One region of the Caballeronia eucalypticola genome, then DNA from elsewhere that is predicted to be linked to it. Evidence: riboswitches for the same ligand, from Rfam matches in the RefSeq annotation. Region 1 holds a riboswitch; the other holds the start of a gene.

Region 1 (4,646 bases):
CTTCGCTCATTCTGAGCGGTTGGCGAATTAACGCAAGTAAGGAAAAGGCAATTTAAGTGAGCATCAATGTTATTCAGCTGGTACGGGGCGCTTTGACCGAAAGCGTGTTGCAGCAACTCGCTACAAAACTGGGCGTCGCTCCCGAAGCAGCGAAACGCGTGGTCGGCATGATCGCGCCGGCACTCGTCGGGTCGCTGATGAACAAAGCCGCATCGCCTGAAGGCGCACGCAGCTTGTTCGCATCAATCATGTCACCGGATTCGAACGCCAATATCGTCGATATGCTGCCGCAACTCGTCCATGGCGACGGCCTGCAATCGTTGCTCGCGGCCGGTACGCGGCTCGCAAGCGGCGTGGCATCCGAAGAGCGCGTGAACGCGCTGAGCAACACGGTGGCAGCAAAGACCGGTGTATCGGTTGGCGCCACGCATGCGCTGGGCGGCATCGTCACGACCGCGTTGTTCGGCGTGCTAAAGCACTACTTCACGAAGTCTGGCAGCAACGTGGGCCAGTTGCCTACGCTGCTCGGCCATCAGTTGCCAATGGTGAAGGCAAGCATGACGGACGATATCGCCAGCGCGTTGGGCTTGGGCGGCGCGGCCAGCTTCATGTCCGGCGTGGCAGCGCAGATGAAAGCGGTGTCGTCGCATCTTGAACATCCGTCGACAGTCGGCGGATCGACCGCCATCAACCCTTCGCTCGACCGGATCGTGGTGGAAGAAAAGGCTCGATCGAAGAAATGGTGGTGGCTTGCTGTCGCCGCAGCGCTCGCGTTGCTCGCACTGCTGTTCGGCCGTAGCTGCGGCAACCAGACACCGCTCGCACCGGCACCCGCTGCGGCTCCTGCTGTAGCGTCCGCCGCAGCGCCGGTGGTTACATCGACTCCGGTGGTTGCCGCAGAACCCGCGTCGGCACCCGCTGCCGCGCCTGCGCCTACGAAGGACGCGCTGCTGACGTTCACCGTCGACAAGCTCGGCGCACCGACCATTCAAGCAACGGTTGGCAGTGAAGAAGAGAAGGCCAAGCTGCTCGCCGCATTGACGGCGAAGTTCGGCGCGGACCATCTGAACGCGACCATTGCAGTCGACCCGGACACCAAGCCGGCTAGCTGGCTTGACAAGCTCGACGGCCTGTTGCCGCTGATGCAATTGCCGGGCGCGGAAGCCAAGTTGTCGGGTGAGAAGATCGAGTTGAGCGGATCGGCTGCCGACGTGCGCAACGGCTGGATGAACAAGCTGAAGACGTTGTTCGGCGCGGGATTCACCATCGGCACGTTCAATGTCAAGCAAGCGGTCGAAAGCGCGAAGGAATCGTTCATGAGCGCGTTCTCGTCGTTGAGCGATGATTGCTCTGCCGCCGATGTCGCCAAGGTGCTGAACCTGCAAGTCATCAATTTCCGCACGGGTTCCGACGTGCCGCCGCAAGACGCGCAACTGGCGTTGGCGAAATCGGCAGAAGTGCTGAAGGCGTGCGAAGCGAAGGGCAAGACCGTGAAGTTGAACGTGGGCGGTTATTCGGACAATGTCGGCCCGGCGAGCACGAATCTGGTGTTGTCGAAGAAGCGGGCGGAAGCAGTGCGCGCGTTCCTCGTGAAGCACGGCGTTTCTGCTGATTCGCTGATGGCGCAAGGTTTCGGCGATGCAAACCCGATTGCCGATAACGCAACGGCCAGCGGACGTTTCGCAAACCGCCGGATCGACTTCGCTGTACAGGAATGATCGATTGACGGACGCCGCTGAGGTTTGACATCGGCGTAGCAACTAAAACCCCCTGTCCCGCGCGAGCGGGACAGGGGGTTTTTCATTTCGGCTATCGCGGCGCCGCATTCCTAACGCGTGCCGGAAACCGCTCGGCCGGCCCTTGCAAAAAGTCATCGCCGAGATTGGCTGGCAGTAATTGCCGCACAACCTCCAGCCAAGCCCTCGCCGCGTTCGACAAATAACCATTACGTCGCCAGCCCACCGCCATGTCCCAATGAATCTCCGGCGCGATCACCGGCCGGCAGGTGAATGCGTTGATATCGAGCCGGCGGCAATACGGCGCAGGCAGCAACGCAATGCCGACGCCCGCCTGCACCAGCGCAGCCATGAAATCCCAATGGCCGCTGCGCCCCACGATAGCCGGCGTGAACCCCGCTTCGCGGCAGGCATTAAGCACGAGATCCGATAACGCTAGGCTTTCGCCGTAGAACACGAACGGCTCCGCCGCGAGATCGCTGAGCGGCACGTCCGACAACGCATCCCATCGCGAGCCTTTGGGCGCAACGAGCCAGAGTAATTGGCGGCTGATGGGCAGCACATCGAACATGGCGAGATCGACGGGTTGCAGCACACCGCCAAGCTCGAGTTCGCCATCGATCAATGCAGCTTCAATTGCCTTCGAACCGCGCTCGAACAGCTTCAGTTCCACCTTCGGATAACGCTTCTTGAATGTGGCAATAGCTGGCGTGAACAGCGATCCGCCCATCGGCGGAATGCCGATAGTGAGCGTGCCGCGCCCCAGTTTGCCCAGATCGTTGAGTTCGGCTTCGAGTTGCGCGTGCGCCGCGAGCACTTCAAGGCCGCGCTGATAGACGATCTGTCCGGCGTCGGTGAGCACCATTTGGCGACTTTCGCGCAGCAGCAGCGGCGAGCCAATTTCGTCCTCGAGCGACTTCACCATCTTGCTGATGGTCGGCTGCGTGACAAACATTTTCTCCGCAGCACCGGTGAAGCTTTTTTGCTTCACGACTTCGACGAAATACCTCAACGATCGCAATTCCATGCAATTCCCCTGAATTCCAGTTTGGAATACTGTCGATAAGTTTAAGTCATTTTAATTATGTCGCAGTGCCGACCCCATCCGATTAGAGGTTAACCCTTCGCGGTTAGTCATCTGAAAGATTTGCCATGCCGATGCGTGACGGCGGCAAAACAAAACCTCTCGCGCAAACGCGCTCCCTCCATCCCAATTTGCTACAATCCCAACTCGCTTCGAGGAGCGTTGCGACGGTCTTCCACAACGAAGGCCGCCAGGCTCGAAGCATTCAATCGGACGGAGTGACCAGCGCTTGCAGACCAAGTAAGCGCTTGTTGAACCACCGCATCGAACGGCGCTCACGTCAAATTTCTATATTTCCATTTAGAAAGGAGGGCGTGATGAACGCCGCAGTTCTCGATTCAAACACCAACAAAGATTTCGTCGTCGCCGATATGTCTCTTGCTGCCTGGGGCCGCAAGGAACTGAACATCGCTGAAACCGAAATGCCTGGCCTCATGCAAACGCGTGAGGAATACAAGACGCAACAGCCGCTGAAGGGCGCGCGTATTGCCGGCTCGCTGCACATGACTATCCAGACCGGCGTGCTGATCGAAACGCTGACCGCGCTCGGTGCAGACGTCCGCTGGGCATCGTGCAACATCTTCTCGACGCAGGATCACGCTGCATCGGCTATCGCGCAGGGCGGCGTGCCGGTGTTCGCATTCAAGGGCGAATCGCTCGACGAATACTGGGAATTCTCCCACCGCATCTTCGAGTGGCCGAACGGCGAATTCGCCAACATGATCCTCGACGACGGCGGCGACGCCACGTTGCTGCTGATCCTGGGCTCGAAGGCTGAAAAGGACCGCTCGGTCATCGGCAAGCCGGAAAACGAAGAAGAAATCGCGCTGTACAAGTCGATCGCCGCTCACCTCGATATCGACCCGGCGTGGTACTCCAAGCGCCTCGTGCATATCCAGGGCGTGACAGAAGAAACGACGACGGGCGTGCATCGTCTGTATCAGATGGAAAAGGAAGGGCGCCTGCCGTTCCCGGCCATCAACGTGAACGACTCGGTCACGAAGTCGAAGTTCGACAACCTGTACGGCTGTCGTGAATCGCTGGTCGACGGCATCAAGCGCGCCACCGACGTGATGATCGCCGGCAAGATCGCGGTCGTCGCAGGTTACGGCGATGTGGGCAAGGGTTGCGCGCAATCGCTGCGCGGTCTGGGCGCGACGGTGTGGGTCACGGAAATCGATCCGATCTGCGCACTGCAGGCAGCCATGGAAGGTTACCGCGTAGTGACCATGGAATATGCCGCCGACAAGGCCGACATTTTCGTGACCGCTACGGGCAACTTCCACGTGATCGGCCATGACCACATGAAGGCGATGCGCAACAACGCAATCGTCTGCAATATTGGTCACTTCGACTCGGAAATCGACGTTGCATCGACACGCCAGTACGAGTGGGAAAACATCAAGCCACAAGTCGATCACATCATTTTCCCCGATGGCAAGCGCGTGATCCTGCTGGCTGAAGGGCGGCTCGTGAACCTGGGTTGTGCGACGGGCCACCCGTCGTTCGTGATGTCGGCATCGTTCACGAACCAGACGATTGCTCAGATCGAATTGTTCGTGCACGGCGACAAGTACGAAAACAAGGTCTATGTTTTGCCCAAGCACCTTGATGAAAAGGTCGCGCGTCTGCATCTGGGGCGTATTGGCGCTGAACTGACCGTGTTGTCGGACTATCAGGCGAACTACATCAGCGTGGACAAGATGGGTCCGTTCAAGCCGAATCACTACCGTTACTAATCGCGGCGGTCTGTAGCGCTCAACGCGTGCGTGGGTTTAGTCGATCAAACCCACGCACGCGACCTTTCAAGTACCAGGAGACCATCG
Region 2 (4,646 bases), on a different contig from region 1:
ACGACAACACCAGGACCGAATGGCCGATGCGTGGCAATGCCTACGATGGCTTCAACGCCCGCAGACACTTGCTGCTGTACCAGCACGCCATTGATACGGGCATCGGGCAAACGCGCCTTGACCCGTTCGATCATGTCGGCGAAGGCAGACAACACCTCCGCTTCGTTCTGCAGGTTTAGCATCACGCCGCCGACTTCGGTCTTGTGAGGGATATCTTCGGAGTCGATTTTCAGCACGACCGGAAATCCCAGCCGATGCGCAGCCATTGCGGCTCCATCCGCATTCGTCGCGAGATGTTCGAGCGTGACCGTAATGCCGTGATCGGCGAGAAAGGCCTTGCTTTCGCGTTCGGTAAACGGGTCGGCGGATACAAGCCGTGCTGCCCATCGATCGTCGCGCAGCGCGGCGAATGATGCCGGTGCGGATTGGACATACTCGTGGTACTGGATCAGATGGCCAATCGCCTTCAGCCCATTGCGCATACCGCTTAACGCGGGAATCGCCGCGAGTCGAAGCGGCGCCAGTACGTCCGGGTGAATGGCATCGGACACATTGTTGAAGAAGACGACCGGCTTGGCCGCATTCACCGACGCAGTCACGACCGCTTCGGCAAGGCGCCCGTAAATTGCCGCCTGATCGCTGCCTAGCGTCCAGGGACAGTCCTGGGAGATTGCTACGAGAGAGATCCCGGGATCGGCAAGCAGCGCTCGCAGGCAGTTCGCGTACATGACGGTATCGAAGACGGCCACACCCGTTGCATCTAGCGGATTTCGAGGGGATCCAAACGGAGGCAGGATATCTTTTAAAGCGTCGATGGTGTCGCGCGAGAGCTCTGGGATGTTCAGGCCGACTCGCTCCGCGATATCGCAGGTGAGCGCGAGTTCACCACCGCTGACATTAAGCACGGCGACACCGTTACCGCCCGGAATACGGCTATTCGAAAGGAACAGCGAACAGGTTTCGATCAGCTCGTCATAGTCTTCCACAAGCACGACACCGAGGCGGCGGAAAAAGGCCTGCAGTGCGGTATCCGGCGTGGCAATCGCGCCGGTGTGCGCAGCGCTGGCCGCCGCCCCGGATGTCGACCTGCCGACTTTGAGTGCGACGACCGGCTTGCCCGCCTTGCGCATCTTCAATGCGGCTGTTGCGAATTTGTCCGGGTCTCGCAACGTTTCTACAAAAAGCGCCGCGACCGTGCAGTTTTCGTCTTGAGCAACAAAATCGAGGTAATCGCCAATGTCCGTCACCGCGCCGTTTCCAAGCGAAATCAGATGGCTGAAGCTGAATCTGTTGAGGTTGCTCAGCGCAATGCAAGCCGACCCGGAATGAGAAATCAGTGCGAGGCCGCCGAGCTGAAGGTTCTCCGGCAGCGACGCGCTATAGAGTGAAACGCGCGAGGCGACGCTGTAGAGGCCGAGGCAGTTAGGACCGCAAAGATTAATCGAATGATCGCTGCAGTACCGGGCCAATTTGTCCTGCAAGGCCGCGCCCTCTGCGCCGGTTTCCGCAAAGCCGCTTGCATAGAGCACGGCATTGTGGATTCCGCGTTCGTGCAGTTCTTCGAGCGCTGGCAATGCCTTGTCGACGCTTAACGCAATAACGGCGCAATCGACGGTGCCAGGAATCTCCTGGACGCTCGGATAGGCCTTCAGCCCGAGGACTTCCCGCGCACTCGGATGAATGGGATAGATCCTGCCAGGGTAGCCGACGCGCTGAAGATTGCGGATGACCGTGTGCCCTAACGCTTCCACACGCGGAGACGCACCTAGCACTGCGATGGAAGTTGGATTGAGAAGGGGGGAGAGCGGATGCAATCTGGATTCCTCAAGAGAACCCCGACGTCTGGCTTCATCGGGTGATTCGAGCAGATGTCTTCGACCGGTCCACGGGCCGGTGACCCGCGGTCCCAACACGCTTCCAGGAGGTCCGAGGGTGATTTCAAGGTAAGCGCGTAAAAAAAGCAGGTCAAACAGAGATTTTCGTCGACGCTGCGCGAATTTTTCGCACCATGGCGAGCGGATCAGGACGCAAACTACGCACGATTTCCCGAGGAGCGTTGCAATCCCGACCGGTCTCCAGGTCGCGGGATGAGGCTCGGGCAGGTCCATTTAATGGATCTGGTGAACGACGCTTATCCGCTGGGATGCGGGTGGCGTAATTGCTCGCGTACCGGCGGCTTCTGCACCTTTACGGAGAACCAATGGAAACGCTGAATACATCTTCAAGCTCGCAATTCGTCGTCGCGGACATGGCGCTCGCTGCATGGGGCCATAAGGAACTCAGGATCGCCGAAACGGAAATGCCTGGCCTCATGGCCATCCGCCAGGAATTGCAGGTATTCCGTCCGCTCGACGGAGCGCGAATTGCGGGTTCGCTGCACATGACGATCCAGACCGGCGTCCTTATCGAAACGCTCGAGGCACTGGGCGCCCAGGTTCGCTGGGCCTCGTGCAATATTTTCTCGACTCAGGACCATGCAGCGGCCGCTGTCGCTTCAAACGGTACGCCGGTGTTTGCCAAAAAAGGCGAGACGCTGGTCGAGTATTGGGACTTCACCCATCGCATCTTCGATTTCGGCGGCCGGGCGGGCACGCCCGAGGAGGGACCGACCATGATTCTCGATGACGGCGGCGATGCCACTGCGCTCATCCATCTCGGGAGCCAGGCGGAGCACGACCTGTCCCTGCTGGATGTGCCAGAGAGCGCCGACGAGTCGGCCATGTTCGCGGCGATCAGGAACACGCTTGCACGCGACTCATCGTGGTATAGCCGGCGTCTCAAACATATTCTGGGCGTGACGGAAGAGACCACGACGGGTGTCATGCGTTTGCACGAAATGAGCGCAAACGGCGCGCTCCGCATGCGCGCGATCGCGGTCAATGATTCCGTCACCAAGAGCAAATTCGATAACCAGTACGGCTGCCGCGAGTCACTCGTGGACGCAATCAAGCGCGCCACCGATGTCATGATTGCCGGCAAGGTCGCGTGCGTCGCGGGCTATGGAGGCGTCGGAAAGGGCTCGGCTCAGGCGTTGCGTGCGCTAAGCGCTCAGGTCTGGGTGACGGAGGTCGATCCGATCAACGCGCTTCAGGCTGCTATGGAAGGTTATCGGGTTGTCACCATGGACTATGCCGCCGACAAATGCGACATGTTCGTGACCGCGACCGGCAACAAGGACGTGATCACCTATGAGCACATGGCGCGCATGCGTGATCAGGCGATCGTCTGCAATATCGGGCATTTCGACAACGAAATCGATGTAGCCTCCTTGGCCCGGTGCGATTGGGACGAGATCAAACCGGAAGTCGACCACGTCATTTTTCCAGATGGAAAACGCATTATCTTATTGGCGAAAGGACGGCTCGTGAATCTGGGCTGTGCGACCGGGCATCCGAGCTTCGTCATGTCGTGTAGCCTCGCGAATCAGACCCTCGGGCAGGTGGAGATATTTACCCATCGAGACGAGTACGAGGTCGGGACGGTCTACGTGCTGCCGAAGCTGATCGACGAGCGTGTGGCGCGACTGCATCTGGACAAGGTCAGGGCCCAACTGACCATGTTGACGGACGACCAGGCCGCGTATATTAATGTGCCCAAGGAAGGCCCATACAAGAGCGAAGCCTACCGGTACTGACCGGTTTAACCGGAGTCGATCGACCGCGCGCCGAGCCGCTTACTGCCTGCCTTGATCGACTCCCGCCATCTCTGTCTGAAGCCTCCCGATAAACAATTTCACCGACACGGGCAAACTCCTGCCCGTGTGCACGCATAGCCTGAGCGGCCATCGCTCGACGCCATCGCCCTGCAACGGGACATAACGCAAGCCGCGCGGGACCTTGTAGTTGCCGAAGTACTTGTTGACGATCGTGTTGCAGAGTCCGGCAACCGCGGCAGCGCGCATCAGTTCGAACGAATTCGTTACCAGCGCGACTCGTGGCTTGATATGGGCCTTGGAAAACATCCGCACATAACTTTCCCGGATGGTGAGCGACTCATCTGGAAGCGCCATTTCAAGGTCGCCGCATTCCTCGATGTTGACCGAGCGGCGGGTGGCGAAAGGATGCGTGGCCGAGACAAGCAGGCACGGCGTCACATAGGTTTCGGCGATGACTTGTACATCGAATGCGTCCGGTGCCCGGTATGCCAAAGCTACGTCGATTTCGTCCTTGGCCAGCAGCTCTACCAGCTTGCCTCCCCCCGCAACGATCACATGAAAGACGATGCCGGGATACTGCGCGTGAAAGCGCTGCAGGAACGTAGGGAGAAATTCGCGGGAAAAAGACTCTGAAGCCCCAAGTCGTACGGCCCCTTTTTGGAGCGTGTCAATCGCGCGAATGTCCGCCCGGACCTGATCAAGCTCGTTTTCAATGAGCCGGGTGTACTCGAGCAGTAACTCGCCCGCGGCAGTCAGTTTTAGTACCTTCTGCCCTCGATGGCGTTCGAACACTTCAGCGTTGAGTTCTTCTTCCAACATCTGGATTTGCCGCGAGATCGCCGACGCCGCAACGTGTAACTGCTCCGCGGCTCGCCGGATGGAGCCAGATCGGGCAACACCGACGAAATACTTGAGGCCGACATTGTTGATCATATTTTTCTCCTCGTTGTAATGTCTGCAAAATCTACAGTGTTTACCGCGCAGTATGCAG

Evidence for each region. A riboswitch is a leader RNA that binds a small molecule or an ion and turns the genes downstream of it on or off. The one in region 1 is predicted to bind S-adenosylhomocysteine.
Region 2: it holds a riboswitch for S-adenosylhomocysteine, as region 1 does, so the genes downstream of both, ahcY (adenosylhomocysteinase) here and ahcY (adenosylhomocysteinase) in region 1, are expected to answer to the same signal.

What each region holds. Positions count from the first base shown of each region.
Region 1 is NZ_JBLKRU010000001.1:423,817-428,462, forward strand. It holds gene ACMX25_RS02020 (OmpA family protein) at 57-1,718, shown strand; gene ACMX25_RS02025 (LysR family transcriptional regulator) at 1,810-2,763, opposite strand; S-adenosyl-L-homocysteine riboswitch at 2,969-3,104, shown strand; gene ahcY (adenosylhomocysteinase) at 3,138-4,559, shown strand.
Region 2 is NZ_JBLKRU010000002.1:460,454-465,099, forward strand. It holds gene ACMX25_RS04270 (acetate--CoA ligase family protein) at 1-1,814, opposite strand, end outside; S-adenosyl-L-homocysteine riboswitch at 2,043-2,140, shown strand; gene ahcY (adenosylhomocysteinase) at 2,201-3,634, shown strand; gene ACMX25_RS04280 (LysR family transcriptional regulator) at 3,674-4,588, opposite strand.